Regions from separate parts of the Virgibacillus sp. Bac330 genome, predicted to be linked through region 3. Evidence: predicted binding sites of a transcription regulator. Region 3 holds the regulator's gene; each other region holds the start of a gene.

Region 1 (10,870 bases), 1.2 Mb from region 3:
ATTTCCTGTTTTACAAGCTCCTGAATATATTTGGAATACCTTTTCGTTGTATGCAACTTACCGGAATCTAACATCTTTTTTATTTCCAATTGTTTCATTACGGTGACGAGCCCGCCAATATGATCTACGTCTGGATGTGTCGCTACTACTAAATCTAATTTTTTCACACCTTGCTGCTTTAAGTAATTGACTACCTTTTTTCCATATTTCGGGGGTCCGCCATCGATTAAAATATGTTTATTACTCGGGGTTCGAATATATATACTGTCACCTTGACCAACATTAATGAAATGAACTTGCATATCCTTGGTAACATTATCACTATGTACAGGTTGAAAAGGTATAAAAGTGATAACTATAGCAAGAATTATTATGGAAATATGCTGTCTTTTGTACATAAGAAACTGCACCCTTTGCATTTTGGAGTTTACTGTTTATTCTCTTGCAAACAAGGTGCATTTATGAACGATACAAACAGTCATTTTTTGGATGTACTTTAAAGTTATCCTTAGACTAGGTGTAAAGTGAAATTTGAACGGTTGTTTTCAGGTACAGACAAAAGCATGAAGTGGGTCTTCCGTTAGTGGCTCACCTTAGACGATTTTTCATTAGAAAAGCAAAGACTTCCACCAACTCTTAATGGTTTTTCTTATACGATAAAATCTGCTTTCCTATAGTTTAAAAAAAGCTACTGAACACTTATTCGTGCTCAGTAGCTTTTCATTGTAATTTTTAAGCTTGTTTCACTACGATATTGTCGTTTATGACGTCGACTTGAACATGATTTACATTTTCATTTTCAAGTATTAGATCCGTTAACTGGTCTTCTACTTTGTCTTGAATTACTCTTCGTAGTGGACGTGCACCAAATCGTGCATCATATCCTACATCAACAAGCTTTTCTTTTGCTTCGTCCGTAATGGTAATTGAAATATTGTTTTCTTCAATGGTATCTTGTAGCTCTTGAAGCATTAAATCTACAATTTCTAATAGGTGTTCTTTTTCTAACTCATTAAAGCGGATAATCGCATCAAAACGGTTAAGAAATTCTGGTTTGAAATAGTCACTTAGTCTTTCCAACGTGGAGACAGAATTGTGCTTATCTTTATTAAAACCGACACTTATTGTTTTATCTCCAGTTCCCGCATTACTTGTCATAATAATGACAGTATCTTTAAAGCTCACTGTTCTACCTTGAGAATCTGTTAAGTGACCATCCTCCATGATTTGCAAGAACATATTTTGTACATCTGGGTGCGCCTTTTCAATTTCATCTAATAAAACGATGGAGTACGGATTACGACGCACTTTTTCAGTTAATTGTCCGGCTTCTTCATGTCCTACATAACCAGGAGGTGACCCAATAATTTTAGATACAGCATGTTTCTCCATGTATTCACTCATGTCAAGTCGAATAAGCGCATCTCTTGTACCAAACAATTCTTCAGCTAGCACTTTTGTTAGTTCTGTTTTACCTACTCCAGTTGGTCCGACAAATAGGAACGAACCGATTGGGCGTTCTTTTGCTTTTAAACCAGCTCTACTACGGCGTATTGCTTTTGCTACTTTATTAACTGCTTCTTGTTGTCCAATAACTTTTTCGCCTAAATGTTTAGCAAGATTTTTCATCTTTTCTTGTTCATCTGCTTGTAGTTTCGTAACTGGAATACCCGTTTTTTCTTCGACGATTAACTCAATATCAGACACATCTACATCTATATCTTGCTCTTCCCCTTTTGCTTTTTCTAACTGTTTTTGCAACTGAATTTCTTGATAACGTAAGTGTGCTGCTCGTTCATAATCTTCACGCTCAGCCGCAGCTTCTTTTTCTTTTTTTATTTCTTCTAAACGATGATGAATAGACTCAGAATCTTTAGATGAATTATTTAAATTTAGTCTAGAACCAACTTCATCCATTAAATCAATTGCTTTATCTGGTAAGTAGCGATCTTGGATATAGCGTTTAGACAAGTTTACACAAGCTACTATTACTTCATCAGAATAGCGTACTTCATGGAATTTTTCGTAACGATCTTTAATACCCTTTAATATTTGCACCGCTTCTTCCGGAGTTGGTTCTTCAACGATAATTGGTTGTAAACGACGTTCTAATGCTGCATCTTTTTCAATTTGACGATATTCTTTTAGCGTGGTTGCTCCAACTAGTTGAATCTCCCCTCTAGCAAGCGCTGGTTTCAAGATGTTTCCAGCATCCATTTGTGAGCTTTCTGCTGTTCCTGCACCGACTAGTAAATGAATTTCATCAACAAATAGAATTACATCTTGGCGTTGTTGCAACTCCTGGATTAATTGTTTCATTCGCTCTTCAAATTGTCCTCGTACGCCCGTATTGGCAACGAGTGATGCTACATCAAGCAAATAAATTTCTTTATTCAATAATTTGGTTGGGACATCCCCTTCTACTATCTTTGAAGCTAAACCTTCTGCAATAGCTGTTTTACCAACACCTGGTTCACCAATTAAAACAGGGTTGTTTTTATTTCTACGATTCAATGTTTCAATAACCCGTTTCACTTCATTGTCTCGCCCGATTACTGGGTCAATCTTTCCACCCCTTGCCTCATCAGTTAGATTTTTACCTAACTGTTCAAGCAAACCATTTCCTTGATTTCCTGCTTGTTGTCTTGTGCGTGTTCCCATTTTCGGTGAACCATTTCCTGATGCTGCAAATGACCCATAAGCATTGCTAAATGGGGATTGAGAAAAAAAGTTACTACCATTCATCATTTGACCTTGCATTTTACGGAAGCATTCATTGCATAGATGCATTTGCATATGTTGATCGTTTAATTGCATTGCTACATTAACTGTTGCTTCATTTTGTTTACAATTTTGACATAACATATGGAACTCCTCCTTTAAAGTTTACCTATATATTCATCAATGTTTGACTTTGACTAACTTTGACCTTTCAATTAATATTATACTCTGACCTTCTTTGACTTTCAAGGGGTTTGTATTACTTTTTTATTTTTTTCTGTAATACGAGGTTTTAAGCTTGTTTTTAATGAATTACGCATTACTTTGACTTTGTTTGACCTTTCGACTATTATTATACTTTGACTTTATTTGACTTTCAAGGTCTTTGCTCACTTTCAAATGCATCATAACATCACAAGGTGAATGAATCTCTATTAGAAAACTTGACTATCATTCATTCTCCATGCAGATAAAATGACGTCCGTTTGGTCTATAATTTCTTTCTATAGTCCAAGAAAAAGAGGAGAACCATTTATTTGGTCTCCTCACAAGATAGGTCTATTTATTTACCACCTTTTCTTTATTTCGTAATTCTACTCTCCTCGTCTTACCAGATGTTGTTTTTGGTAAATCATCCATAAATTCAATCTTTCTTGGATACTTATAGGGCCCCGTTATCGTTTTCACATGATTTTGTAATTCTTCTATTAGCTGATCACTCGGTTGGAAGCCTTCCCGAAGAACAATAAATGCTTTTACTACATTTCCTCTTATTTCATCAGGGCTTGCAACGACTGCACAGTCTTGTACGGCTGTATGCCTTATAAGCGCATCTTCCACTTCAAAAGGACCAATCGTATAGCCAGAGCTAATAATAATATCATCACTTCTTCCTTCAAACCAGAAAAAGCCATCCTCGTCCTTATAAGCACGATCCCCTGTTATATAATACGAACCTCGTTTAGCCATACTGGTACGCTCTGTATCCTTATAATATTCAGAAAACAAAGCCGGGCTATCTAATCTCACTGCAATATCTCCGACTTCATTTGGGCCTAGCGGAACACCATTTTCATCAATTACCTCTACATTATTGCCTGGAGTTGGCTTTCCCATTGATCCCGGTCGCACCTGCATATCCTTTGTAAACCCTAGCAATAATGTGTTCTCCGTTTGTCCATACCCATCTCGTACAGTAATATTAAAATGATGCTTAAATATGTCTATTACTTCAACGTTTAGTGGCTCGCCTGCTGATACAGCGCTATGAAGGGACGTTAGCTTATAATGTGGAAGGCTATCAACTTTCGCCATCATACGATATTCTGTTGGCGTACTGCAGATTATGTTTATTTCATAATCATCTATTAATTGTAAATGTTTTTCAGCGTTAAATTTTCCGGTGTAAAAAAAGCCTGTTGCACCTGTTCCGAGAACGGATAAAAATGGGCTCCACACCCATTTTTGCCAACCAGGTCCTGCTGTCGCCCATACACGATCTCCATCTTGGATAGCAAGCCAATTATATGCAGCTGCCTTTAAATGAGCGTACCCCCAAGCATGGCTATGGACAACCCCTTTTGGATTCCCAGTTGTACCTGATGTGTATGGTAAAAAAGCGGTATCTTCTCTACTTGTGTCAACAACTTCTAATTGCTCACTGACTTGTTTCTTTTCTTCATCCAAAAATACCCATCCATCTACCGCTGCACCAATAACAAATTTATGTAACTGATCATATTCACGTATTCCTTCGAATTGGTTTGCGAAACGATGCAAACTAACGACACCACTTACTTCTCCGTGTGATACACGGTATTGCAAATCTTTCGTTTTTAACATTTCAGAGCTAGGAATAATAATGATTCCTGTTTTTAATGCAGCTAAATATACTTCATATGCTTCAAAAGAGCGATTGACCATAATTAAAATTTTGTCACCTTTTTTTAAGCCAGCTTTTAAGAAAACGTTACCAATTTGGTTAGCTTGCTTTACTAGCTCCTTATATGTAAGCTGGTCGGTTTCTCCAAATTCATTCTCCTTTATCAGTGCTAGTTTATTCTTACAGTTTGCGTGACGCTCTATCTCCATGGCAATATTATATGCTTTAGGCGGAATAAGTGCTTCTCTTTTCATATTATCAACTCCTCGTTTAAGTACTTTTTCTAATCATATCAAATATTAGGAAAATTTTAAATAAAAATGTACACGTGACTTTAGTTTCAAAATGATTGGCTTCATTCTTGAGCATAACTTTCATTTTGCTTGCCAAATTCTATATCTCCCGTCATTAAGCATGCTCCTTCCGTTTTTGCAAGCATGATGGTTTCAAACAATGGAAGAGGACCTTCAATTTTCCTTCTGTTGAAAGCCCTCCCCTAATGCGCTGTAAAGGGAAACTATAAGCCGTATATAGCTTCAGGGAGTTTATTTCTTAACACCAGATCATCAAGACTTTTAAATGAGTAGCCCTGTTTTTGTAACGCACGAATCATTTTTTCAAGCGCTTTTGCATTATCGGAGGAAACGGTGTGTAATAAAATAATCGCGCCTGGATGAATTTGCTCTTTTACTTGATCAAATGCATATTTCCACCCTTTTTGCTTATCTGTCTCCCAATCTTTAAAGGCAAGCGACCAAAAGATGTGAATATAACCCAATTCATTCGCCCATTTTAATGTATCTTCATTAAACATTCCTCTTGGCGGGCGTAAATATTTCATATCTTTTTGATCGGAAATTGCTGCAACTGCTTCCTCCAATGATTCTAATTCTTTTTTTATATTTTCTTTATTCATAACCGTAAAGTCAGGATGATGATACGAGTGGTTACCTACAATATGCCCTTCCCTTACCATACGTTTTACTAATTCAGGTTCTTCTTTAACGTAGTGCCCTGTAACAAAAAAAGTTGCTGGAACTTGGTGCTTTTTTAATACATCTAAAATATCAGCTGTATAACCTTGTTCATAGCCGTTATCAAATGTTACGTATACATTTTTTTCTCCAGATGAATCTGCATAATACGCATTGTATTTTTCAAGCAGGCTTGCATATTTTCCAATATCAGGGATTTTATGCGCTTCGTTTTTACTGTACCCCCATCCATAGCCAGACGCTAAAGATGAAAGTGGCGTACATAAGGAAGCCAATATAACTAAAACTGCACATATAGAAAATCTTTTTCTCATGGATGATCACCTTTTTTGATCTTACTATGCACATTTTCAGCCTATTTATTCTTATCTATTATCACAAACAATAAGGGAAGCAACACTAAAACGAACACCCCATAGGATAAAAAGCTTCCTACGGGGTGTCATGTCATAGTGATTTTAAATTCAAACAGTATTTTTATTTAGGCTTGTTTACAAAATAATTGCAGCTACCCAACCAAAGATAAATAGGGGTATATTATAGTGTATAAAAGTCGGTACCACCGTGTCCCAAATATGGTGATGTCTGCCGTCAGCATTTAATCCTGAAGTTGGACCTAATGTACTATCTGAAGCTGGCGACCCTGCATCGCCTAGTGCACCTGCCGTTCCAATTAATGCAGCTGTAGCTAATGGGGAAAAGCCTGCAGCTAAGCAAATAGGAACATACAATGCGGCTAAGATAGGAATGGTTCCAAAAGAAGAACCGATCCCAATCGTAACGATTAGACCTACTAGTAACAAAATGAAAGCAATAAGCGCCTTATTTTGATTTAAAAATCCAGAAGATACTTCTACAAGCGCTGCTACGGAACCTGTTTCTGTCAATACTTTTCCAAAACCTGAGGCCACAAGCATGACAAAAGCAATTGTTCCCATCATGCCGATACCTTCACTGACAACTTGATCTGCTTTATGAAACGGAATAACAAAAAATAAAAACATGAGCACAAGCCCCGTAAGAGCTCCTATAATGAGGTTGCTTGTTATAATTTGCGCTGTTAAAGCACCAGCAACTGCTATAAGTGTAAATACATGTTGTTTGTTGAATGTTACTGCCTTTGTTTCTTCCTTTGATGTCTCTTCTTTTAGTTCATCATTGACTACACGATCTTTACGGTACGTAATAAAAATAGCGATCAGCAAACCTACAATCATCCCTGAACCTGGAATAAGCATCGCCAACACTGTTTCGTTCACTGTGATGCTCGCACCATTTTGCTTCATACTTTCCACAATCGTTTCATGAAAAATGAGACCAAATCCTGCGGGAATTAGAATATAGGGAGCTTTTAGCCCAAACGTTAATGCCGTCGCCACTGCACGCCGATCTAAACGCATTTTATCAAATAGTGGCAATAAAGGTGGAATAAGTATTGGAATAAATGCAATGTGAACAGGAATGACGTTTTGTGATAGTGATGCTACAGCTGCTATTACGAGTAAAAGCATCGTCTTTTTACCTGATAATACTCGAATAAGATAAGTTACTAGTAATGATGTAATACCTGTATAGCTAATCGTTACAGCAAAAGCACCTAATAATATATAGCTTAACGCAGTATTGGCACCACCACCCATTCCACTAACTAACAATTCAACAGCTTCTTTTATATTTAATCCAGACATCAAACCAGCACTAATTGCAGCCGCAATAATAGCAATAATGACATTTACACGTAACAAACTTAATATGGTTAATATGAGAACAGATATAAGGACGACCCATTCCATTTTATTTTTTCCTCACTTTCGCATCTCTTTAATACTTCATTATGATAAAGTATTAAAGAGAAAAAATCAACCCCTTCTTACATTTTCAGTATTTTACAATTTATTATACGCTCATGGTAAAGAAAATATGATTTTCAAACGTTTACTTCCTTAGATCAAAAACTAGCTTATCAGCGTAAACTATATTTTATTTATGTATAAAAATAACAGAGGCTGTCGACATATTACTTGCTCACAGGCCAAGTTATTCTAACACTGTAGGAAAGGAAAACGACCCCTTTTAAAGCAAATGTAAACAAGCCATCGCAAGGGCAATAGCTTGTTTAGAAATACGTTAGTTTAATTTATAAGAGAAAGAGACATGATCTTGAATGGGAATCCAGGCTCCAATTCCTTGTTTCGTCACGTTTTTGACAGCTATGGATTTATCAGATCCCTTTAACTTCACATATACTTCCCCAAATGTAACTTGTCCTTTTTCATTTACTGCTGGCGCATACGATTGGAGAACGGCAAGTTTATCACTTGGCACTTTATACGTATTATCTTTTTTTGTGTTTTTTCCAATCACTGTCTGATACGAAAGTGGCAGTTCCGTTTTTTCTTTTGCTGTGAGCAACATCATTTTTTTCACATCGGACGGTTTGCTAATTTTATTCGTCAATGCTCCTTTGATTTCTTTTTGTTCTTGTTGTATATAGTTTATTTCTTGAGGCTCTGACCCACTCGTATTATTCAACTCATTTTTATTTACTTGCTGGTATTCCCAATTAATCGTTGTTTCCAGCGATTCATAATTTAACGGCCAACGTCCTAGATAAACCATTCCTCGATAACCAAAAGCAATTGGAGATGGGTTTAAAGTTGTTTCATTTAACATTTTAATTAACACTGGATTTTCAATTTGAATATCTAAACTATCTGTTAATTCTTTCGTTAATTCACTTGGCTCAATTACTTCCTCATCCTCTGTAGAATTAGGAAAAGTATTATCTTTTGAAATATTTAGTACATGGCTAGGGATTTTAAAAGACTCTTTCTTTTCTTCAGCTAGTATTTGACTTGGTTCGAGCGCCATAACTATGAAAGAAACAAAAAGAATCAAGAAAATGGAATGCTTCCGTCTGTTCATATGTCAAACCCTTTCTTTTTCCTTAGCTTTTTCTGACATATGAATTTTATACCTACGTGAACAAATCATCTGCTAAGTTCAATAATTTCTATTCTCTCTACAATTTCAATACTGTCCTCCACAGAACGCACCATAGAGCAGTTATTACGGGCTACATGTAAGCTTTTGTACAATTTTTCTGCATCTAAATGGCTACCTTTAATAATAAAAGTAAGCGCTATTTTCTCGATGCGGTTTGCTTCATCTTTATTTCTTTCGACAGTAGCATTAATTTGCATGTCATGAACGTCTGTGCGCTGCTTTTGAAGGATTTGACGAAAGACTGAACCACTGCAACTAGCGATCGAAGCAACCATTAGTTGATACGGGCGAAAACCAAATTCCTCATCTCCAGAAATATCTAACTGCCCAAAGTCTAATTCAGTTCTAAAACCATGTTCTTTTAAATGTAATTTCATAAACTTCCCTCCTATTTTTTATTATACTTCTCCTTTTTATCATAAACGATATGGCTAATTTATTCACAATAATTGACCTTTTCCTCTATTCCTAGTAAATTATTGCTAGGTTTATCCAATTATAAGGATCGAATCAACCGTTTGATTGGGCAAATAACTGTTTACCACCTTGTCGTTTTAGAAAGCTACAATCTTTATAAAAACATATACACATAATCAAATTTCACCCAAAAATACGTCATCAGGTGAAGATTTCTGTTTCATGCTCAAGCATCCTAAAGAGTTGCCAAGTCAACAAACAACAGAGAAACACTCAGAAGGGAAGAGTCCATCATGCAACTGACCAAATATCGTTTATGGATATTAATTGCACTTGTATTCATATCCGGTTTCTCACAAGGAATGTTATTACCATTAATTTCTATTATTCTTGAACAAAATGGCGTAGCCTCTTCCATTAACGGTTTACATGCAACAGGGTTATATATCGGCGTTTTAATCGCTTCTCCATTTATGGAAAAGCCCATGCGAAAATTTGGTTTTAAACCAATGATTTTTGTCGGCGGTTTGCTCGTCATTCTTTCTTTGGCTATATTTCCAGTATGGGAGTCTTTATGGTTTTGGTTTATATTGCGACTTATTATAGGAATTGGTGACCAGATGTTGCACTTTGGCACACAAACATGGATAACCGCAACAGCTACAGCGGAAACAAGAGGAAGAAGTATTGCTCTTTATGGTTTATCATTTGGAGCAGGTTTTGCTATAGGTCCATTAATGACAAGACTTTTATCCATTCACCAATCGGTGCCTTTTCTAGCTTCTGCAGCTTTGAGCTTCACCGTCTGGCTATTATTGTTTTTCCTTCGTAATCAATGGCCTGAACAATCTGTAGACCCAGTTTATCCGACAAGTTCAATACAACGCTTTAAACAAACCTTTAAAATAGCCTGGATTGCAATGTTACCTGGTTTTGGATATGGTTTCTTAGAGGCATCTTTACATAGCATTTTCCCTATCTATGGCCTCCGCATTGGCCATGAAGTTAACACACTTTCACTTATTATTCCTTGCTTTGCTGCAGGGAGCTTAATTACCCAATTTCCATTAGGTGCATTAAGCGATAAATTTGGTAGAAGATCGGTACTAATAACTGTATTATCACTCGGTTCGCTATGTTTCCTGTTTACTGCCGTTCTAGAGTCTTCTATCCTTGCTTTATTTATCTTGTTCACTTTAGCAGGAATGTGTGTAGGTTCTTTGTTTTCCTTAGGTATCTCTTATATGACAGATTTACTCCCCGGAAACTTACTACCAGCTGGAAATTTAATGGTTGGCATCATGTTTAGTATTGGTAGCATTAGCGGACCTTTTATTGGTGGCTATTTTATTGACGTTTTTGAACGCGTTTCATTCTTTTATTTTATAAGCTTTATCTTAATTGTGATTACTGTAGCTATGTTAGTACAGAAGAACACCCAACACGAAACAAATCGAGTGGGGACGTAAAAAGGAAATTATTAGAACTTATTGAGCGAGTTTAGCGCTACGACGAGCGAATTTTTGACGAGAGGGAGCGGATTTCTTTATTTCCTATAGCGCGCAAAAAGTCAGCCCAGATGTTACATTTGGACTGACTTTTTTAGGGACAAGAGAACCCTCTCCGCGTAACGCTGTTATTGCTGAAAAAACTTCTCAGCATCAACTGAAAAATCAGGAAGCACTGATGATGTCACAATACCCTTTTCACGGACAATGTCTTTCTGTTCGTATTTCGCTTTTTCATTTAAGGCATATACCATGATTGTGTTGAGCAGGGGGTTCACAATCCAATATTCTTTGACCCCATACTGCATATATAAATTCAATTTGGTAATAAGGTCATGCGC
Region 2 (10,870 bases), 1.7 Mb from region 3:
CTAATTAAACAATAAATAACAATCTTTTCAACATAAAAACAATATGCTACTATTTCTTTATACTAAAAATTTAAAAACTAGTATTAAATCTATTGAAGAGGAAGAAGATAATGGTATATCAAGTAGACTTAAATTGTGATATGGGAGAAAGTTTCGGAAGGTATAAACTAAGTGAACAAAAGGAAATTTTAACGTATGTTTCCTCAGCTAACATCGCTTGTGGTTTTCATGCCGGAGACCCTACTGTAATGAGAGAAACAGTGCAACTGGCTCTAGAAAATGGAGTGAAGGTCGGAGCGCACCCTGGCTTGCCAGATTTAATTGGATTTGGAAGGCGAGAGATGGCGATCACAGCTCAACAGGCTTATGATATGGTTGTATATCAAATTGGCGCACTACATGCTTTCTTAACTACATACAATGCGCAAATGCAACACGTGAAGCCTCACGGCGCCTTATATAATATGGCCGCCAAAGACAAGGAATTGGCTGCTGCCATTGCGCAAGCTGTAAATGATTTTTCCACAAATCTAGTATTGTATGCTTTATCTGGCAGTGAACTTGCGAAAGCCGGAGAAAAAATCGGTTTGACGACTGCCCACGAAGTATTTGCCGATCGCACTTACCAATCAGATGGCTCATTAACTTCTCGTAATGAAAATAATGCATTAATTACCAACAGAGAACAAGCAGTATTGCAAGTAATTCGTATGGTGACAGAGAGTAAAGTCATTTCTACACAAAACAATGCTGTTCCACTAAAAGCAGATACCATTTGTATCCATGGAGATGGTAAACATGCTCTTGAATTTGCTGCTTATATAACCGATGCGTTCCAAAAACACAACATCCGAATTTCCCCAGTTTAATTGAGAAAGGAAAAACTACATGACTGCAAAGAAAATACATTCTCAACTTGAGACAAAAAAAGTGAAAAAGAAATCTAACAGAAGCATTCTTCTTGGAGCAGCCTTTTTAATGGCGACTTCGTCAGTAGGTCCAGGATTTTTAACACAAACGACTGTATTTACACAACAGTTAGCTGCAAGTTTTGCCTTTGTCATATTCGTTTCTTTATTATTAGATGTGTTTGCACAGCTAAATATTTGGAGGATTATTGCAGTAACAGAGCTACGAGGTCAAGAAATTGCTAATAAAGTCCTCCCTGGGCTTGGCATTATTTTAGCAATTCTCATCGTGTTAGGAGGTCTCGCTTTTAATATAGGAAACGTTGCTGGAGCTGGCCTAGGTTTAAATGCTATGCTCGGTTTAAGCCCCATTTATGGAGCAATAATAAGCGCCATTTTTGCTATCTTGATTTTCACCATAAAAGAGGCCAGTAAAGCAATGGATAAAGTGGTACAAGTTGCTGGCTTTATTATGATATTATTAATGCTCTATGTAGCTTTTAAAACCTCTCCACCTGTTGGAGAAGCGATGATAAACACGGTAAAGCCAGAAAAAATTAGCATGTATGCCATCATTACTTTAGTTGGAGGAACTGTTGGTGGTTACATCACCTTTGCAGGTGGACATCGTTTGTTAGATGCTGGAATAAAAGGAGAAAAAAATTTATCCTACGTAACAAAAAGTTCTATAACTGGCATCGTTGTTACAGGTGTAATGCGTGTGGCCTTATTCTTAGCAGTTCTCGGTGTTATCTCACAAGGACTAAGCATAGACCCTAGCAATCCCCCAGCTTCCGTTTTTCAACTAGCCGTTGGTGATATAGGGTATCGACTGTTTGGCGTAATTATGTGGGCAGCAGCTATAACTTCTATAGTTGGAGCAGCCTATACCTCTGTTTCATTTATTCGTTCTTTTAGTCCAACGATTGAAAAATATCATAATTGGATTACCATTTTATTTATTATCATTTCTACAGCTACATTTGCTTTCATTGGCAAACCTGTTCAGATGCTTATATTAGTAGGGGCTTTAAATGCCCTTATCTTGCCACTTGCTTTAGGAACCCTATTGGTGGCTGCAAATAAGAAAAAAATTGTTGGTTCGTATAAACATCCACTTTGGTTAACAATAACTGGAGGAATTGTAGTTGTGTTGATGGGTTACTTAGGCATTCTAACAATGGTAGAGCAAATTCCTTTGTTTTTTTAGAAAAACTTGGTTAGCGCCAATCTTTATAGATCGAGGAGAAAGGAACCTATCTTTTTGGATTGTGTTCCTTTCCCTCGCATATCTGTGTGGGAGTTATAAATGCACACGGATCCTATCCAATATCTTTCTCAAAATGCAGCTAATCCTTTCCCTTCATTCGTAAGTTTAAAACCCGGATTTCGGAAGTAGAAATTTACGCAAAAACAGCTGAATGCTTCCCATGTGAACGACTTATGCTGGCTTCTGCGGTTCGTCCACTTCATTTACTAGTTATTTCCATAATAGATGCTGGCTCGAAATGCGTGCCATGGTAGTTTACTATAGTACAAATTAAGCGTATCCTTGAACCGATAGAGAGAACCCCCACACCTCAAGCTAAGTTGTAATTAATTTGCCTGTTCTTTAGGGCGTATTACTCCAACATCAATATGAAACTTTCCAGCAAATATAAAACACACCCTCCATTGCTACGAAATGAGTAATAATGGAGGGTGCATACAAAACAAATTCCAAAATGCAAAGAAATACTTTTATTCAGGCTTAGCCGCCCATAGTTCAATTTCAATCTTTATTTCAGGTAAGCCTAATTCAGAAATATAGCCAATCGTCATTGCAGGGTAATTTTCACCAAATAGGCCATCCCACTCAGAATATAGATAGTCCCAATCGATCTTTTCTGTAGCCCAAATATTTACTTTAATGATGTTATTCTCATCTAATGCTTCCGATTCGAGAACATGTTTCATATTAATAAAGGTGTTTTTAACTTGAGCGTTAAAATCAATCGGGATATCTCCCTTCATGTCCACTCCAATTTGCCCTGAGGTTACAAAAAGATCTGCTTCTTTAGGTATTCTTGTAATATGCGTATAGTTACCCACTGGAGTGGGCATTGTTACAGGGTTTTTTCTAGTAATTTTTCCGTTCATTTTATTACCTCGCCATCAAATTATTCTACTATTATTCTTCAAAAGCTATTTTGGGCACACTTCACCAATTTATATAACTTTTAGAAAAAAACAGCAGTAGAGTATCCATATCCCATTGATAAATAAGCAAGTATTTTTTTCTTCATGAGCTAGATACTCCTTCCTTAAAGATGACAAAGTAAATTCTTTATTCAATATACCACATTCTTTTTAAATCCACAATTATAGCATTAAGAATTAACCTCATTAGATTTTTTAATTCCATTCATTTTTTGGCATGCTGCACTTGTACTGCACAACTATTCCTTTATAGAAAAAATAAAAACGCCCCTTTTATTACTTACATAGACAGTAATAAAAAGAGACGTTTTAGTCATCTAATATCATAAAAAATTACAGTATGAGATACCATAAAAACTTCCGATGGTTTTCTCGGATATAAAATCTTTTTTACGCGCCCGGAGGGATTTGAACCCCCGACTCACGGTACCGGAAACCGTTGCTCTATCCCCTGAGCTACGGGCGCATATTTTTATTTTGAATGAAGACACATAGGATATTATAACCTGTATTCTAATAATAGACAACCCCTTTTTTCTTTTGTATGTTTATTTTCATAGAAAACGGGAATAAATGGAAGTATATTTGTCAAACTTCAATGTTTATTGTTTGACCTTATTTGACCTATTAGTTATGATAAATATATCGATATCAAAGATATACGAATAGATAGAGGAGGATAATTGTTATGAATTTAATACCAACAGTAATTGAACAAACTAACCGCGGTGAACGCGCCTATGACATCTACTCACGCTTACTTAAAGATCGAATCATTATGTTAGGAAGTGCGATTGACGATAACGTTGCAAATTCCATTGTAGCCCAATTATTATTTCTAGACGCAGAGGATCCTGAAAAAGATATTTCACTATACATCAACTCACCAGGTGGATCAATCACTGCCGGCATGGCAATTTACGATACGATGCAACTCATTAAGCCAGACGTTTCTACAATCTGTACAGGAATGGCAGCATCTATGGGGGCATTCCTATTAACTGCGGGTGCCAAAGGCAAACGTTACGCATTACCTAATAGTGAGGTAATGATTCATCAACCACTAGGTGGAACACAAGGGCAAGCAACAGACATAGAGATTCATGCACGTCGAATCATTCAAATGCGTGAAAAAATTAATCAAATCCTTTCTGAACGAACAGGACAGCCAATTGAAGTCATTGAACGTGACACAGATCGCGATAACTTCATGACAGCTGAAAAGTCTGTAGAATATGGTTTAATTGATAAGGTACTAGAGCGTAAACCTGATTAAAGAACATAGAAAGCCACCCTTTTTGGGTGGCTTTCTATGTTTCAGAAACAAACTTTGTTAACCTTTCAATAGCCTGTTCTTCATCTGTTCCGTCAGCAATAAGTGTAATCTCTTCTCCAGCAACTATAGCTATGCTCATTAATCCCATAATGCTTTTTGCGTTCACTTTTTTCCCATTTTTTTCAATAAAAACATGAGCATGAAAACGATTTGCTTCTTGAACAAATTCCGCTGCTGGTCTAGCTTGTAGACCAGTAGAAAGATTTACTTTAATTATCCGTTCAACCAATTAGATCATCCTCTCTCCCTCTACAGTAAGCGTTATCATTACCCTCTGATATCGCTAGAATCAACCTAAAAGCCTTCCCATATTGCTTTTACTTTATGCAAACTATTACTACAACATGGAAGAGAGGAACCCCTCTCCATGTTATCTTATCTATGCAAAATATTTATAATTTACAACCATTATATCATGGTACATTTTGTAAGCAAAGATTAAGGTACAAACTCGCCATTTCTAATTTTTTCGGCGAAGTCATCGATTTTCTTCAAACGATGATTTACACCTGATTTAGATATCTTACCACTTTCTACTAATTCACCTAATTCTTTCAAGGAAACTTCTTGGTGTTTTACACGGAGAACAGCAATTTCCTTGAGCTTTTCTGGTAACTGCTCCAAACCAACTGTACGATCAATGAACTGTATGTTTTCAATTTGGCGAAAAGCTGCTCCAATTGTTTTATTTAAGTTTGCTGTTTCACAGTTAACAATACGGTTAACCGAATTGCGCATATCTCGAACAATACGCACATCTTCAAATTTAAATAGAGCATTATAAGCACCAATTATACTTAAGAATTCTGAAATTTTTTCTGCTTCTTTTATATAAACTATATACCCGTTTTTTCGTTGTAATTTACGAGCATGTAATTCAAATTGGTTAAGCAAATCACAAAATGAATTATTATGTTCCTCATAAATATTAAAAATTTCCAGATGGTAAGAAGACGTCTCTGGATTGTTCACTGACCCACCAGCAAGAAATGCTCCACGCAAATAAGCTCTCTTACAACAAGACTTATGAATAAGATGATCAGAAATAACCCGATTAAACGTCATTGGTTCTTGCAAAATATGGAGATCTACCAAAATTGGTCTTACACCTTCATTCAAACGAACAATATATACATTATTTTTTTTCAATTTCATTTTCTTTCTTACTAATAATTCCACTCTTGTATTATAAGTTGCTTTAATTAAAGAATAAATCCTTCTCGCTATAGCAGCATTTTCCGTCTGTATATCCAAAGTATATTTTTGCTTTGATATTGAAATTGTCCCATTCATTCGAACTAATGCAGCTAATTCCGCATATTTACAGCAATCATCTACTTCGATTGCTGTTAATTCTTTTTTTATTTCGGAAGCAAAGGACATACTTATCCCTCCCTTCTACAGATCAATAGTAGGTGCTATTAATGGCGGCCATCAAGGCTACAGATTACATTGTTTCGTTTTTAAAATAAATTTTTCTGTGAAAGCTATTTCCTTTCTTGCTCCTATTACACTAGTTCTTCAAATACAAAATTGACGTGACACCTTTTTTATCTACAATATTCATTTGTTCAAAAGCGAATGTAGCAATGATGCAATTTTATGATTATCATGCCTTAAAGTAGGCTGTGTCGGATCAATAATATCTCCCTCTATAATTTGCAGGCCCATACCTATTAAACGCTCTATATCATATACCACGGGAGAAGCGTTTTCTTCTGCATACATCTCTCGTATCGTTTTTTCAATGGGTTCATTATGTACGACAATCGCATCAACACTTGCTTCTCCAATATGATCACAAATAGCTTGCACGTGGTCAGCAGCTGTATAACCAGTAGTTTCGCCCTCTTGCGTCATGACATTACAAACATATACCACTTGGCATTTTGCATTTTTTATTGCTTCTGCTATTTGTGGCATAATGATGGTCGGCATGATACTTGTATACAAGCTACCAGGTGCAATAACGATTAAATCGGCATTATTTAGAGCACGTACTGCATTCGGTAATGGTTCAACAGGCTGTGGGCTTAAAAAAACACGTTTTATTCTTTTGTTAGATAAAGGAATTTTCGACTCCCCAGACACGATTGTCCCGTCCTCCATTTCAGCATGGAGCGACATGTTATCATTTGAGATCGGATATATTTTTCCTTTTACATTTAGGACGCGAGAGATTTCTCTAATCCCCATATTAAAATTCCCCGTAATCGAACTCATTGCTGCTAGGAGTAAATTTCCAAGTGAATGACCAGATAAGCCATTACAAACATCAAAACGATGCTGAAATAATTCAATTAACATCGGTTCAGCATCAGATAAAGCTGCAATCACGTTACGAATATCCCCTGGAGCAGGAATTGCCATTTCATTACGTAACCTTCCCGTACTTCCTCCATCATCGGCTACAGTAACTAATGCTGTTAAATGAATAGGTAAATCCTTCAGACCTCGGAGTAGGACAGGCATCCCCGTTCCCCCTCCAACAACTACTACATTCGGACGTTTCTCCTCAGTCATATTATTGTCCCTTTCTTTTATCAATATCACGATGCGTGACGTGTGTAATATAATCTTTATGCAATTCTTTAGCGAAATGTTCAGCCAGTGCGACGGAGCGATGCTGCCCACCAGTACAACCAATGGCAACAACCAATTGTGACTTTCCTTCTTTTTTATATTGTGGTAACATGAATTGCAATAAATCAAGTACTTTTACGATAAATTTTTGTGTATCTGTCCATCGAAATACATAAGAAGATACATCTTTATTTAAACCTGTTAATGGTTGTAAATTCGTTACATAATGAGGATTCGGCAAAAAACGAACATCGAATACAAGATCGGCGTCAATTGGTAGACCATATTTGAAACCAAATGAAACCATGTGCACAGAAAATACTTCTTGATCTTCTTCTGAATACTTTTGAACAATCTTTTCACGAAGCTCTCTCGGCTTTAAATTCGTCGTGTCAATAATTCTTTGTGCTCTTCCTCTTAGTTCATCCAATATTTCTCGTTCTTGCCGGATTCCATTAAGCGGTAAACCTCCAACCGCCAGCGGATGTGAGCGCCTCGTTTCTTTATACCTACTGACAAGCTTTTCATCTTTTGCATCTAAGAATAGAACATGTTCATCTAACCATTCTTCATCTGCTAAAGTATCCAAAGATTCAAACAAGGAATCAAAAAATTCTCTAGCACGTAAATCCATGACAATAGCTACCCGCTGTATATTGTTTGTAGAATCTCTCATGAGTTCAATAAATTTTGGCAATAATGTAGGAGGAAGATTGTCAACGCAATAGTACCCTAAATCTTCAAAACTTTGCACTGCAACCGTTTTACCGGCACCTGACATTCCTGTAATAATTACTAATTTTGTTTCAAGATTTTTACTCATATTCATTATCTCCCTCTTTCATTGGCTTCCTTGCAGAATGACATTAGAAAATTACTTCGTATCGGACGAACCATCTATTCGATAGGTAATCAAATCATCTTTAGGTGTATAAGTAAAAGTTCCTGATACAACATGTTTACTTTCCAGAATATGCTTATAAATTAACCGGTCACCTTCAGCCATCGGTAACTGTAACACTTGATTCACGGGAACCCATTGCAGCTCTCCTTCTCTACAAAAATCTGCCAGTTTACCGCTGTAGTCTTGACAAGTGAATGTATACATCATCCATTCTTTCATCTGTTGATCATCTTGTAAAACATTGAATGTAAATACCCCAGCTAAACGCGGATTTTGAATAGTCAAATTAGTTTCCTCTTTATATTCTCTAATAACGGCTTCTTTTATCGTTTCACCAGATTCCATCTTTCCACCAGGCATTGCATACCAGCCATGCTTCGGTTTTTTTAATAATAAAATGTGGTCTTGTTTTAATAATATGCAATTTGCTACTTGTTGCATTCCTATCACCTCTAAATGAACCGAAACTAAATAAACAAACTTTCTTTCCCTATCTAATTATACTAGTTTTATGTTGAAAATGAAACTTCCTAAAAGCAAGAGAATGACAAGCTATGATATGAAGATGGAAACATATGCTAATGAGGCGCTACTAAAGAGAGAGAAAAACAGACTTTTTCGCTTCATGACACAGCAAGAACAAATTTCGGGAGTGTCTTCGTTTCTTCTTTTCGCAAAAACTTGTCTATCACCCGGGTGTTTTTGGGAAAATCTTTGTTGTTTTTGTTATACTTTACGTCTAAAAACAGAAAAAAACACAGATACGTGATCTGTGTCCATTAACTAATCTATCTATTAAAAGGGGGTCAATTAGTTATTTTTATTATAACCCATGAATATTGCGCTTATATTACAGCGCGATTAAAAAGCAATGACTAATCGTAAATTTTTCTTAAAAGAAACCTCTAATTACGAATGTGTTGCTTTTAACTCTTCCATTAAATCTTCCACATATTTAATGGCCTGTTCAGCTGCAATACTTCCATCACCAGTCGCTGTAACAATTTGACGTAACGTTTTTTCGCGAATATCACCAGCAGCAAATATACCAGGAATTTTTGTTTCCATATTTTCATTGGTTGGAATGTACCCTTCCTCATTGGTAATACCCAACGATGTAAAAGGTTCACTTAAAGGTACCATGCCGATATAAACAAATACACCATCAATTTCATGATCGTAGGTTTCACCAGTGTTATTGTTCTTTAACGTAACGCTTCCTACTTTCCCGGCGCTTTCGTTAATTTTTTCTACGACAGTATCCCAAATAAAGTCGATTTTTTCATTGTCAAAAGCACGATCTTGCAAAATACGTTGGGCACGTAATTCATCACGTCGATGAATAATGGTTACTTTGTTAGCGAATCGCGTTAAATAAATGCCTTCTTCCACTGCAGAGTCTCCCCCACCAATAACAACAAGGTTTTTATCTTTAAAAAACGCTCCATCACAAACAGCACAATAAGAAACCCCTCGACCGCTAAGCTCTTCTTCCCCAGGAATGCCCAATTTTTTATATTGTGCACCAGTAGTTATAATAAGTGCTCGCGTATGGTATTCTTTTTGTCCAGCAACAATCGTTTTGTACGCTCCATGATCTATTACTTCTTTAATATCACCATACGCATACGTAGCACCGAACTTTTTCGCATGCTCAAACATTTTATTTGATAAATCTGGTCCTAAAATATGATCATAACCTGGATAGTTTTCAACATCCTCTGTATTCGCCATCTGGCCACCCGGTATACCACGTTCAATCATTAGTGTCTCTAGATTAGCTCGAGAGGCATAGACAGCCGCAGTCATTCCGGCTGGGCCTGCTCCTGCAATGATTACATCATACATTTTAATATCAGACATTGTATTCGCCTCTTTTCTCATAAATAATTCAGCCATACTTAGCTTAATAAACAAAACAACTTTCGTCTATTATTCTGCTCAAGGCGCTTCAACACTCATGCCAAGGTGTATTTTCGTTTTTTAGTTCAGGATGTTTTTTACACCCTTCCCTCCAAATAGACATGGCTTTTTCATGGTCTCCTATATGGTATGAAGCTAATGCATAAAAGCGAAAATAAGATAGATGCCCATTCAATTTGTCTTTTTTAAGCATTTTAAACCTATCTACAGCAGCTGCATACTGCCCTGTTCGGGCTAATGTTACTGCAATACGTAATTTTTGTTGCTCGTGAATTGGATATACTTTTAGTAATGGCTCGATATAGAAATTATATGCTTCCATTTGACCTAAATAATAATTAAATATAGCTAAATTACTGCACCCATATAGTGAAGTTGGATTTGATTCCATTTCTTCAAGCTCCATATGAACCGCTCGCTGTTCATAACCTAAAAAAAAGAGCGTTTCTGCGTATTCATGCTTTATATTTGGTTGATTTGGAAACAAGACAAGCATTTCCTCTAAAATATGCATCGCCTTTTCCCACTCATGATGCTCCATATGGTAAAAAACCGTTTCCTGGTAGATAAGAAGCTCATCCTCTTCTTCCAACTCTTCATCCTCTAGGTCTTCTTCAATTTCTAGTAGTTCCAATAAATGGAGTACTTCTTCTTTAAAGTCGCCATTCGGATCTTTTTCCATATAGAGATGAGCGTACTTTTTTGCATCATTTAATAAGCCTAAATGAGCGAAATTGTTTGCTATTAAATAGTAACAATCGACATTCTCAGAAACCTTTAGTATATTCATTAAAAGGTCATTTGCAGCATGATATGCACCAATTTCCGTATATATAATAGATAATTGACATTGATATAAAGTTTCATCAGGCTTGTGATCAATTGCCTTTTTTACCCACTTGACAGCACTATCAAATTTTCTTTTTTGGAAAGCTTCTATACCTTTTGTAAAATAAAAATCACCTTCAGGAATAAAAGGGAGAACGTTATTTTGTTTTCCTTTCGTTTTACTCGTAA
Region 3 (10,870 bases):
ATGCAAGTATCTTCATAATAAGATTTGACATCCTTTTATAGATTGTACCTTGAAAACTAAATAAGAGTAACAACGACATCAAACCAAAAGCTGAAAAGCAATATGCTTATTCATAGATAAAATTGTAAGATTAGTTAAGTGAATAAGGGCGCACGGTGGATGCCTTGGCACTAGGAGCCGAAGAAGGACGGGACTAACACCGATATGTCCTGGGGAGTCGTAAGTAGACATCGATCCAGGAATTTCCGAATGGGGGAACCCGCTGCTCGTAATGGAGCAGTACTTCTATCTGAATTCATAGGGTAGAAGAGGCATACCCGGGGAACTGAAACATCTCAGTACCCGGAGGAAGAGAAAGCAAACGCGATTTCCCAAGTAGCGGCGAGCGAAACGGAATTAGCCCAAACCAGAAGGCTTGCCTTCTGGGGTTGTAGGACACTCCATTGGAGTTATCAAGAGATTCTTTAGATGAAGCGATCTGGAAAGGTCGGCCAAAGAAGGTAACAGCCCTGTAATCGAAAAAGAATCTCCTCCGGAGTGGATCCTGAGTACGGCGGAACACGAGGAATTCCGTCGGAATCCGGGAGGACCATCTCCCAAGGCTAAATACTCCCTAGTGACCGATAGTGAACCAGTACCGTGAGGGAAAGGTGAAAAGCACCCCGGAAGGGGAGTGAAATAGAACCTGAAACCGTGTGCCTACAAGTAGTCGAAGCCCGTTAATGGGTGACGGCGTACCTTTTGTAGAATGGACCGGCGAGTTACGATCGTATGCAAGGTTAAGTGGAAAACACGGAGCCGTAGCGAAAGCGAGTCTGAATAGGGCGAATATAGTATGCGGTCGTAGACCCGAAACCGTGTGATCTACCCATGTCCAGGGTGAAGGTCAGGTAACACTGACTGGAGGCCCGAACCCACGTATGTTGAAAAATGCGGGGATGAGGTGTGGGTAGGGGTGAAATGCCAATCGAACACGGAGATAGCTGGTTCTCTCCGAAATAGCTTTAGGGCTAGCCTCAAGGAAAGAGTACTGGAGGTAGAGCACTGATTGAACTAGGGGCCCTCATCGGGTTACCGAATTCAGTCAAACTCCGAATGCCAGCTACTTATCCTTGGGAGTCAGACTATGGGTGATAAGGTTCATAGTCGAAAGGGAAACAGCCCAGACCGCCAGCTAAGGTCCCAAAGTATACGTTAAGTGGAAAAGGATGTGGAGTTGCCCAGACAACCAGGATGTTGGCTTAGAAGCAGCCACCATTTAAAGAGTGCGTAATAGCTCACTGGTCGAGTGACTCTGCGCCGAAAATGTACCGGGGCTAAACGTATCACCGAAGCTGCGGATTGTTCTTACGAACAATGGTAGGAGAGCGTTCTAAGTGCTGTGAAGTCAGATCGTGAGGACTGGTGGAGCGCTTAGAAGTGAGAATGCCGGTATGAGTAGCGAAAAAAGAGTGAGAATCTCTTTCACCGAATGCCTAAGGTTTCCTGAGGAAGGCTCGTCCTCTCAGGGTTAGTCGGGACCTAAGCCGAGGCCGAAAGGCGTAGGCGATGGACAACAGGTAGATATTCCTGTACCACCTCATGAACGTTTGAACGATGGGGGGACGCAGTAGGATAAGGAATGCGCACCGATGGACGTGTGCGCCCAAGCAGTGAGAAAGTCGGATAGGCAAATCCGTTCGACAATTTCAAGCTGTGATGGGGAGGGAAATAGAGTACCGAAGTTCCGGATTTCACACTGCCAAGAAAAGCCTCTAGTGAGTTCATAGGTGCCCGTACCGCAAACCGACACAGGTAGGCGAGGAGAGAATCCTAAGGTGAGCGGGAGAACTCTCGTTAAGGAACTCGGCAAAATGACCCCGTAACTTCGGGAGAAGGGGTGCTCCTTTAAGGAGGAGCCGCAGTGAATAGGCCCAAGCGACTGTTTAGCAAAAACACAGGTCTCTGCGAAGCCGAAAGGCGAAGTATAGGGGCTGACACCTGCCCGGTGCTGGAAGGTTAAGGGGAAGCGTTAGCACTTCGGTGCGAAGCGTAGAACCGAAGCCCCAGTAAACGGCGGCCGTAACTATAACGGTCCTAAGGTAGCGAAATTCCTTGTCGGGTAAGTTCCGACCCGCACGAAAGGTGCAACGACTTGGGCACTGTCTCAACGAGAGACCCGGTGAAATTATACTATGCGTGAAGATGCGCATTACCCGCGACAGGACGGAAAGACCCCGTGGAGCTTTACTGTAGCCTGATATTGAATGTTGGTACAGCTTGTACAGGATAGGTGGGAGCCATCGAAGCGTGAGCGCTAGCTTACGTGGAGGCAACCGTGGGATACCACCCTGGCTGTACGAACCTTCTAACCCAGGGCCGTAATCCGGTCCGGAGACAGTGTCAGGCGGGCAGTTTGACTGGGGCGGTCGCCTCCCAAAAGGTAACGGAGGCGCCCAAAGGTTCCCTCAGAATGGTTGGAAATCATTCGCAGAGTGTAAAGGCAGAAGGGAGCTTGACTGCGAGACCTACAAGTCGAGCAGGGACGAAAGTCGGGCTTAGTGATCCGGTGGTTCCGCATGGAAGGGCCATCGCTCAACGGATAAAAGCTACCCCGGGGATAACAGGCTTATCTCCCCCAAGAGTTCACATCGACGGGGAGGTTTGGCACCTCGATGTCGGCTCATCGCATCCTGGGGCTGTAGTCGGTCCCAAGGGTTGGGCTGTTCGCCCATTAAAGCGGTACGCGAGCTGGGTTCAGAACGTCGTGAGACAGTTCGGTCCCTATCCGTCGTGGGCGCAGGAGGTTTGAGAGGAGCTGTCCTTAGTACGAGAGGACCGGGATGGACACACCGCTGGTGTACCAGTTGTTCCGCCAGGAGCATAGCTGGGTAGCTACGTGTGGCAGGGATAAGTGCTGAAAGCATCTAAGCATGAAGCCCCCCTCAAGATGAGACTTCCCATCACTATAAGTGAGTAAGATCCCTCAGAGATGATGAGGTTGATAGGTTCGAGGTGGAAGCGTGGTGACACGTGGAGCTGACGAATACTAATAGATCGAGGACTTAACTAACCTTTTTGGTAGATGTACGTTGAATGATCTCTTATTTAGTTTTCAAGGTAACAAGGAAAAAATGACTTTTTTCAACAAAGATCTTGATTTTTTCACAAAAACGATTATAATAAGATTTGTGCCTCTTTGAAGCACAACATAACAGATAGCAACTTTGCCTGGTAGTAATGGCGGAGAGGTCACACCTGTTCCCATGCCGAACACAGTAGTTAAGCTCTCCAGCGCCGATGGTAGTTGGGACTTTGTCCCTGCAAGAGTAGGACGCCGCCAGGCGATTAGTAAAAAGCTGATTCATCATAAAGATGGTCAGTTTTTTTATTTTATACTGATAAGTGCTCGTAAAGATTAAAAAGGCCACGCACTTTGCGAAATGAAAAAATCAAAAATCTACTTTCAGAAGTACATTACATTATATTTAATTTGAACTTCACTAAAAATAAACCTCTACTTGTTCACATATAGATAAAATAAAATGCCATGTTTATAACAATTGGGGGGACTTAGTATGAAAGAACTAATCAATGAACTATTGGGAGATCATTTTTATGTTATTTTAACTCGTTTACTTATTGCATTATGCCTTTCTGGATTAATCGGGTTTGAAAGGGAGTTGAAAAATCATTCAGCTGGATTTCGCACCCATATTTTAGTAGGTGTTGGCTCTTGTCTAATGATGTTACTTTCTTTATTTGGATTTGAATTTTTTCTAGAGCATTACGAGAATATCCGTTTTGATCCCGCAAGAATACCTTCGTATGTGATAAGCGGAATTGGGTTTTTAGGTGCTGGTACCATCATTGTTTATGGTGGCACGATAAGAGGTTTAACGACAGCTGCATCTATTTGGACAGTTGCAGGTTTAGGGCTGGTAGTAGGTGTTGGTATGTATGGGGCAGCAGTAGTAACAACGGTAATAATATTACTGAGCCTTATATTCCTTAATAATTTTGAACGTCTATTTAAAAAAGGAAAAGTTTCCCATGTTATTCAAATAGTTACGCTCCCAGACTTGCCTGTAAATGAAGTGGTTGCAGTGTTTGACAACCATTACGTTTCTATTAAAAAAGTAGAAATATCAAAATCAGATAATAATTACCGTAATATTTTTATTAATACGGAAGGAATAGCGGATGCAAAACGTTTAACTTTATTTGATGATATTTCTCGTATTAACCAGGTTAAAAATGTTACTGAATTAAAATAAAAAGCATATCTTATAAAAATGTATTTAGATGAGAACTCCATATAGTGGAATACTCATCTTTTTTACACTATAGCAAGTAGTGACGATAATCAATTTGTTGAACTATCAGCGGAAGATTAAGTCAAATTGTTGTTTAAAAAAGGTTAGGATAGAGAAAAACAGGGGAATTGTCAATAACAAGATCTGAAAATGGGTAATACGCGTACGAATGAAATACGTTCGTATCTTTTTGAAAGTTAAGAAAGTATAAAATTTGTTGCTTTGGCGTACGGATTCAACGAAATAGCCCCGTAAGGATCCAGTGAACAGCAACTAGGCGACTTCACTTCATTGCCCTACGCTAAGTCATTATCGGTTTATTCTAAATAGGAAGGACGACTAAAGATGGCCTTGCCGGAGGGCGCCGGCATACTCCTGTTGCAGGAGCATGATTCCTAAAACTTTAGTTAAATCATTCCCGTCGCTACGTTGCCAAACGGGCGCTTGCGTCTTTGTTCTACTATAGGAAAGTTTAAAGGTTTATATTATAAGAAAAAATACGCTATTCGCCATAAGACTTGGCGACAAGCCAAGTTTTTCTAAGGATAATACTGTTTCTCGTACTAACAAGACTTTTGACGTGAAGCTCCATTCATAGAAGGTTTCTTTTATTATGTTTTTTATGAGTTATTTTTGTCTACAATAAACATAGTATTGTATTTGCATCTTCTTTAAATTCCCGTATAATAAAAGTATAGTCAAAGATAGTCAAAGTCAAAATCGTTACTCTATACAAAAGGGGGTGGGCATATGAGTAATATATCAGATATAATTGAGAGTTATTTGAAGCAAATCCTTCAATCAAAAGGGAAGAATGTAATCGAAATTAAACGAAGTGAGATAGCTGACCAATTTCAATGTGTCCCCTCACAAATTAATTATGTAATTAATACGCGCTTTACTGCTGAAAAAGGTTATATTGTGGAAAGTAAGCGTGGTGGCGGTGGTTTTATTCGAATTATGCGGGTTATTCACCAAGAAGAGTCCAAGTTAATTGATGAAATTATTGAAATGATTAATCCATCTGTATCTCAGCAAAAAGCAGTCGGTATATTAGAAAGATTACTTGAAGAAGAGTTAATTACGGAACGCGAGGCTAAGATTATGTTAAGCGCTATTGAAAGAACGACGCTTCCATTCCAATTGCCTTTACGAGATGAAATTCGTGCACGCGTATTAACATCCATGCTTACAACGCTTAAGTATCTAAATAAATAAAGGGGAGTGTGAACATGCAATGCCAAGAATGTCACAAACGTCCTGCAACCCTTCATTTCACACAAGTGATTCAAGGGCAAAAAATGGAGGTTCATGTTTGTAATGTATGTGCAAAGGAAAAAGGGTATATGAACTATTCAGAAGATGGATATTCGTTACATCATTTACTTTCTGGGTTATTTAATTTTGACACCTCGAACTTGTCAAATCCACATACGGAAAGTTATCATCAGACAAAAGACTTACAATGCCCAAAATGCGAAATGACTTTTTCACAATTTAAGCAAGTAGGAAAATTCGGTTGTGCTATATGTTATGAAACTTTTAACGATCGTTTAGATTCAATATTTCGAAGAGTTCATGCGGGGAATGTAAAGCATAATGGGAAAATTCCTAAACGACAAGGTGGAGATTTGCATAAGAAAAAACAGCTAGAAGATTTAAAACTGCATTTGAAAAAATTAATTGAGAATGAAGAATTTGAAGAAGCAGCAAAAGTTAGAGATCAAATTAAAGCTTTAAATCAAGAAGACGGTCAGGCAGAGGCAGGTGATCAATCATGACTTTGCGGCAGTTTATGAATGAAGCGATTAGCCCGTGGATGCGGAAAGACGGTCCAGATAGCGATATTGTTTTAAGTAGCCGCATTCGCCTTGCTCGAAATTTTGCTAATATACCTTATCCAATAGCTGCTGATCCAAAAGATTTAGAGGAAATAAGGAGTTTTTTTCAAGAAAAGTATGAAGGGCAAACTTATGGAGTGTATAAAGATTTAGCATTTGTATCCATTCGTGATCTATCCGCTATTGAAAAACGAGTATTAGTCGAAAAACATTTAATTAGTCCGTTGTTAGCAAAGCAATCTGAAGCTGCAGCTGTGCTTATTTCAGAAAATGAGCAAGTATCTCTTATGATCAATGAAGAAGATCATATTCGCTTGCAACTTTATTTCCCAGGCTTTCAAATAACGGAGGCTCTGCAACAAGCATTCGAATTTGATGATTGGCTAGAAGAAAAAATCAATTACGCTTTTGATGAAAAACGAGGTTACTTGACGAGTTGCCCGACGAATGTAGGAACTGGAATGCGTGCTTCTGTTATGATGCATTTGCCCGCGTTAGTTTTAACAAAACAAATCAATCGCATGATACCAGCAATTAACCAGTTAGGTCTCGTTGTACGAGGTATTTATGGCGAAGGTAGTGAAGCGCAAGGAAACATTTTTCAAATATCTAACCAGATTACGCTTGGAAAATCAGAAGAGGATATCGTTGCTGATTTGCAAAGTGTTGTAAAGCAATTAATTGAACAGGAACGTTATGCGAGACAGCGGATAATAGAGCAATCGAAAGACCAGTTGGAAGATCGAATTTTTCGTTCTTATGGTGTATTGGCATATGCAAGAATTTTAGAATCAAAAGAGGCTGCAACGTGTTTATCCAATGTAAGGTTAGGTATTGACGTAGGTTTATTGAAAAATGTATCAAGAAATATTTTAAATGAACTAATGATTTTGACTCAACCAGGATTTTTACAGCACTATGCCAAAAAAACATTAGCAGCTAGCGAACGTGACCAATTGCGAGCTTCTCTTATTCGTCAACGGTTGCAATTAGAGGAATAGATAGGAGGAAAAGAATATATGATGTCTGGACGTTTTACCGAAAGAGCACAAAAAGTTCTCGCACTCTCCCAAGAGGAGGCTGTAAGGTTAGGGCATAATAATATCGGGACAGAACATATTTTACTAGGGCTTGTCCGTGAAGGAGAAGGTATTGCTGCAAAAGCATTACAATCACTTGGGTTAGAAATATCAAAAATTCAAGAAGAAGTGGAAAAGCTGATTGGCGTAGGGAAACAGCCAATGCAGACAATTCACTATACACCACGTGCAAAAAAAGTGGTAGAACTTTGCCAAGATGAAGCACGTAAGCTTGGACATTCGTATGTTGGTACAGAGCACATACTATTAGGGCTTATCCGCGAGGGAGAGGGCGTTGCTGCTAGGGTTTTAAATAATTTAGGGGTTAGCCTAAACAAGGCTCGACAGCAAGTTTTACAGCTTTTAGGTAGTAATGAATCGCAAACAAATCGTCAGGGACGTGCGCAACAATCCAATGCGAATACCCCAACACTCGATTCCTTAGCACGTGATCTAACGGTGAGTGCAAAAGAAGGGAATATTGACCCCGTTATTGGACGTAGTAAGGAAATCGAACGGGTTATTCAAGTGTTAAGTCGCCGTACGAAGAACAACCCTGTTTTAATTGGTGAGCCGGGTGTAGGAAAAACAGCGGTTGCAGAAGGGCTTGCACAACAAATTATTCAAAATGAAGTACCAGAAACATTACGAGATAAACGCGTGATGACGCTAGATATGGGAACGGTTGTGGCAGGAACAAAATATCGTGGTGAGTTTGAAGATCGTCTGAAAAAGGTAATGGAAGAAATTCGTCAAGCTGGTAACATTATCTTATTTATTGATGAATTGCACACTTTAATTGGCGCCGGTGGGGCAGAAGGTGCAATTGATGCGTCAAATATTTTGAAGCCATCACTTGCCCGTGGTGAGTTACAGTGTATTGGTGCTACAACATTAGATGAGTATCGTAAATATATTGAAAAAGATGCAGCGCTTGAGCGAAGATTCCAGCCTATTCAAGTTGATGAACCAACGTTGGAAGAAACGATCCAAATTTTAAAAGGCTTACGTGATCGTTACGAAGCACATCATCGTGTTACGATAACAGATGAAGCAATTGAAGCAGCTGCTAATCTATCGGATCGCTATATAACTGACCGGTTTTTACCAGATAAGGCGATTGATTTAATTGATGAAGCAGGATCGAAGGTGCGTTTAAAATCCTATACTGTACCACCAAACCTGAAGAAATTAGAACATAAGTTAGAAGAGGTTCGTAAGGAAAAGGATGCAGCTGTACAAAGTCAAGAGTTTGAAAAAGCCGCATCGCTTCGTGATTCCGAGCAACGGTTACGTGAAGAAGTAGCGGAGACGAAGACAAAATGGAAAGAAAAGCAAGGACAAACCGATACGGAGGTTACAGTAGAAGACATTGCAAGTGTTGTATCTATCTGGACAGGTGTCCCTGTAGCAAAGCTAACGAAGGATGAGAGCGATCGTTTGCTTAACATGGAGGAGACCCTTCACAATCGAGTAATCGGCCAAGAAGAAGCTGTAAATGCCGTTTCTAAAGCAATCCGTAGAGCTCGAGCAGGGTTGAAAGATCCGAAACGCCCAATTGGTTCGTTTATATTTTTAGGACCAACAGGGGTCGGGAAAACGGAATTAGCTCGTGCCTTAGCGGAAGCTATGTTTGCGGATGAAGATGCCATGATTCGAATTGATATGTCGGAGTATATGGAAAAGCATGCTACTTCTCGTTTAGTCGGCTCACCTCCTGGCTATGTCGGATATGAAGAAGGCGGTCAACTAACTGAAAAAGTCCGCAGAAAGCCGTATTCCGTTGTGCTTTTGGATGAAGTAGAAAAGGCTCACCCGGAAGTGTTTAATATCTTATTACAAGTTCTTGAAGATGGTCGTTTAACCGACTCCAAAGGTCGCGTGGTAGATTTTCGTAATACGGTATTAATTATGACATCGAATGTTGGTGCGAGCGAATTAAAGCGAAATAAATATGTTGGCTTTAATTTAGGGGAAGAAGATCATGATTATAAAAATATGAAATCAAAAGTAACGGAAGAGCTAAAAAAAGCATTTCGACCAGAATTTTTAAACCGAATCGATGAAACAATCGTTTTCCATTCCTTAGAGAAAAAACATATGAAGCAGATTGTAACGCTAATGATTCAACAACTGCAAAAACGTTTAAAAGATCAAGATATCGAGTTCTCACTAACAGATAAGGCAATTGAAAAGATTGCCAATGAAGGTTTCGATCCTGAATATGGAGCAAGACCCCTTCGTCGTTCGATTCAAAAGAATGTAGAGGATTTATTGTCTGAAGAGCTTTTAAAAGGAACAATTGAAAAAGGCCAAAAAGTAAAAATTGGTTTAAACAATAAGGGAGAATTTATTATACTTCCTTAGTCTTATCTATAAGATGATAAGTAGTAACGGAAATCGGCAGCCATGGTCATGGCCAAAAAGAAGACTTGTTATAGCCAAGTTTTTCTGACAAACAATCCTTTCGTGAGGAGGTAACTTCACGAAAGGATTGTTTATTTAGAACCAAATTGATGGAGCTTTAAGAAATGTATTTATGAAAAAGAAAAGAAGTATAAGAAACAAATATGACCTAATTTGTACTGTAGGAAAGTTTAAGATTGTAAAGTTTTACCGTATAAGAAAAACGACGGCTTATGCGTAAAGACTTGCCAATAAGTAAATTAATAAAAAAATAGATAGGTTTAGGGAAAACGTCCTGCTATGTTGCAATAATATAGATGATGAGAATCATTCTTTTAACGCCAAAATATGTTAAACTGATAAAAATAAGCAATAGAGAGCATAAAATTTTAAGGTTTATCGTATAAGAAAAACGAATGCATTTTATTTAAAAACTTGGCGATAACCAAGTTTTTCGAATAACCAAAACACTAGCTTTTACGTAAAGCGAAGCAACAAGAAGCGCTTTTCGAAAAAAGTGAAACTATTTTTAGCTTTAAGCAGTATGTAATAGGTAAGATTTGTGGCACGACTATGGAATTCCTATTCAAATTGATAGGAACCTGTAACTTTATCATTGTTAAAATCGTATATAATAGATAAGTGAAGGGGTAGTGGTAGGTTGGCGAAGCGTAAAACGAAATTTGTTTGTCAGGAATGTGGGTATGAAGTAGCAAAATGGCTTGGGAAGTGTCCCGGTTGTAACAATTGGAATACGTTTGTAGAAGAGATTGAAATTACTGGTGGGAGACAAAAGCAGTCCTTTCAAACAGGTAATAGGTCAGTAGGAAAGCCTGAAAAAATTACAGCAATTAAATCACAACAAGAACCGAGAGTGACAACAGATATGAAAGAGTTTAACCGTGTGCTCGGCGGCGGCATTGTACCAGGCTCTCTCGTTCTAGTTGGTGGGGATCCAGGTATTGGAAAGTCTACCCTATTATTGCAAATATCATCTCAATTGGCAGATAAAAGTTTGTCTGTTTTATATATTTCCGGAGAAGAATCAACGAGACAGACGAAGTTGCGTGCTGATCGTTTAGGTGTAACTTCCGACGAGTTATATGTGTTAGCAGAAACAAATTTACTTGATATAGCAAATCAAATTGAAGCAATAAAACCATCATTTGTCGTTATTGATTCTATTCAAACGGTCTATCGTGAAGAGATTACGAGTGCACCGGGCAGTGTTTCTCAAGTAAGAGAATGT

The links. The regulator CtsR, encoded in region 3, represses protease genes until heat stress. The targets are predictions, from matches to a motif close to ATGGTCAATAAAGGTCAAACA.
Region 1: a site for CtsR is predicted at 3,043-3,063, ahead of D9780_RS13235 (ATP-dependent Clp protease ATP-binding subunit). Genes of this name have one in related genera too.
Region 2: a site for CtsR is predicted at 3,714-3,734, ahead of clpP (ATP-dependent Clp endopeptidase proteolytic subunit ClpP). Genes of this name have one in related genera too.

Annotation. Positions count from the first base shown of each region.
Region 1 covers NZ_CP033048.1:2,856,787-2,867,656, forward strand. The annotation lists gene D9780_RS13230 (ComEC/Rec2 family competence protein) at 1-398, opposite strand, end outside; gene D9780_RS13235 (ATP-dependent Clp protease ATP-binding subunit) at 733-2,865, opposite strand; gene mbcS (acyl-CoA synthetase MbcS) at 3,280-4,857, opposite strand; gene pdaA (delta-lactam-biosynthetic de-N-acetylase) at 5,121-5,912, opposite strand; gene D9780_RS13250 (Na+/H+ antiporter family protein) at 6,090-7,391, opposite strand; gene D9780_RS13255 (YfkD family protein) at 7,726-8,469, opposite strand; gene D9780_RS13260 (OsmC family protein) at 8,589-8,981, opposite strand; gene D9780_RS13265 (MFS transporter) at 9,315-10,490, shown strand; gene D9780_RS13270 (Uma2 family endonuclease) at 10,658-10,870, opposite strand, start outside.
Region 2 covers NZ_CP033048.1:2,382,666-2,393,535, forward strand. The annotation lists gene D9780_RS11160 (LamB/YcsF family protein) at 111-869, shown strand; gene D9780_RS11165 (NRAMP family divalent metal transporter) at 889-2,118, shown strand; gene D9780_RS11170 (RidA family protein) at 2,649-3,047, opposite strand; tRNA gene D9780_RS11175 (tRNA-Arg) at 3,501-3,573, opposite strand; gene clpP (ATP-dependent Clp endopeptidase proteolytic subunit ClpP) at 3,796-4,383, shown strand; gene D9780_RS11185 (HPr family phosphocarrier protein) at 4,418-4,672, opposite strand; gene whiA (DNA-binding protein WhiA) at 4,882-5,826, opposite strand; gene yvcK (gluconeogenesis factor YvcK family protein) at 6,007-6,966, opposite strand; gene rapZ (RNase adapter RapZ) at 6,968-7,849, opposite strand; gene D9780_RS11205 (NUDIX hydrolase) at 7,901-8,371, opposite strand; gene trxB (thioredoxin-disulfide reductase) at 8,840-9,793, opposite strand; gene D9780_RS11215 (tetratricopeptide repeat protein) at 9,882-10,870, opposite strand, start outside.
Region 3 covers NZ_CP033048.1:4,073,069-4,083,938, forward strand. The annotation lists rRNA gene D9780_RS18975 (23S ribosomal RNA) at 133-3,052, shown strand; rRNA gene rrf (5S ribosomal RNA) at 3,210-3,325, shown strand; gene D9780_RS18985 (MgtC/SapB family protein) at 3,558-4,256, shown strand; gene D9780_RS18990 (CtsR family transcriptional regulator) at 5,046-5,513, shown strand; gene D9780_RS18995 (protein-arginine kinase activator protein McsA) at 5,528-6,076, shown strand; gene D9780_RS19000 (protein-arginine kinase McsB) at 6,073-7,137, shown strand; gene clpC (ATP-dependent protease ATP-binding subunit ClpC) at 7,156-9,582, shown strand; gene radA (DNA repair protein RadA) at 10,283-10,870, shown strand, end outside.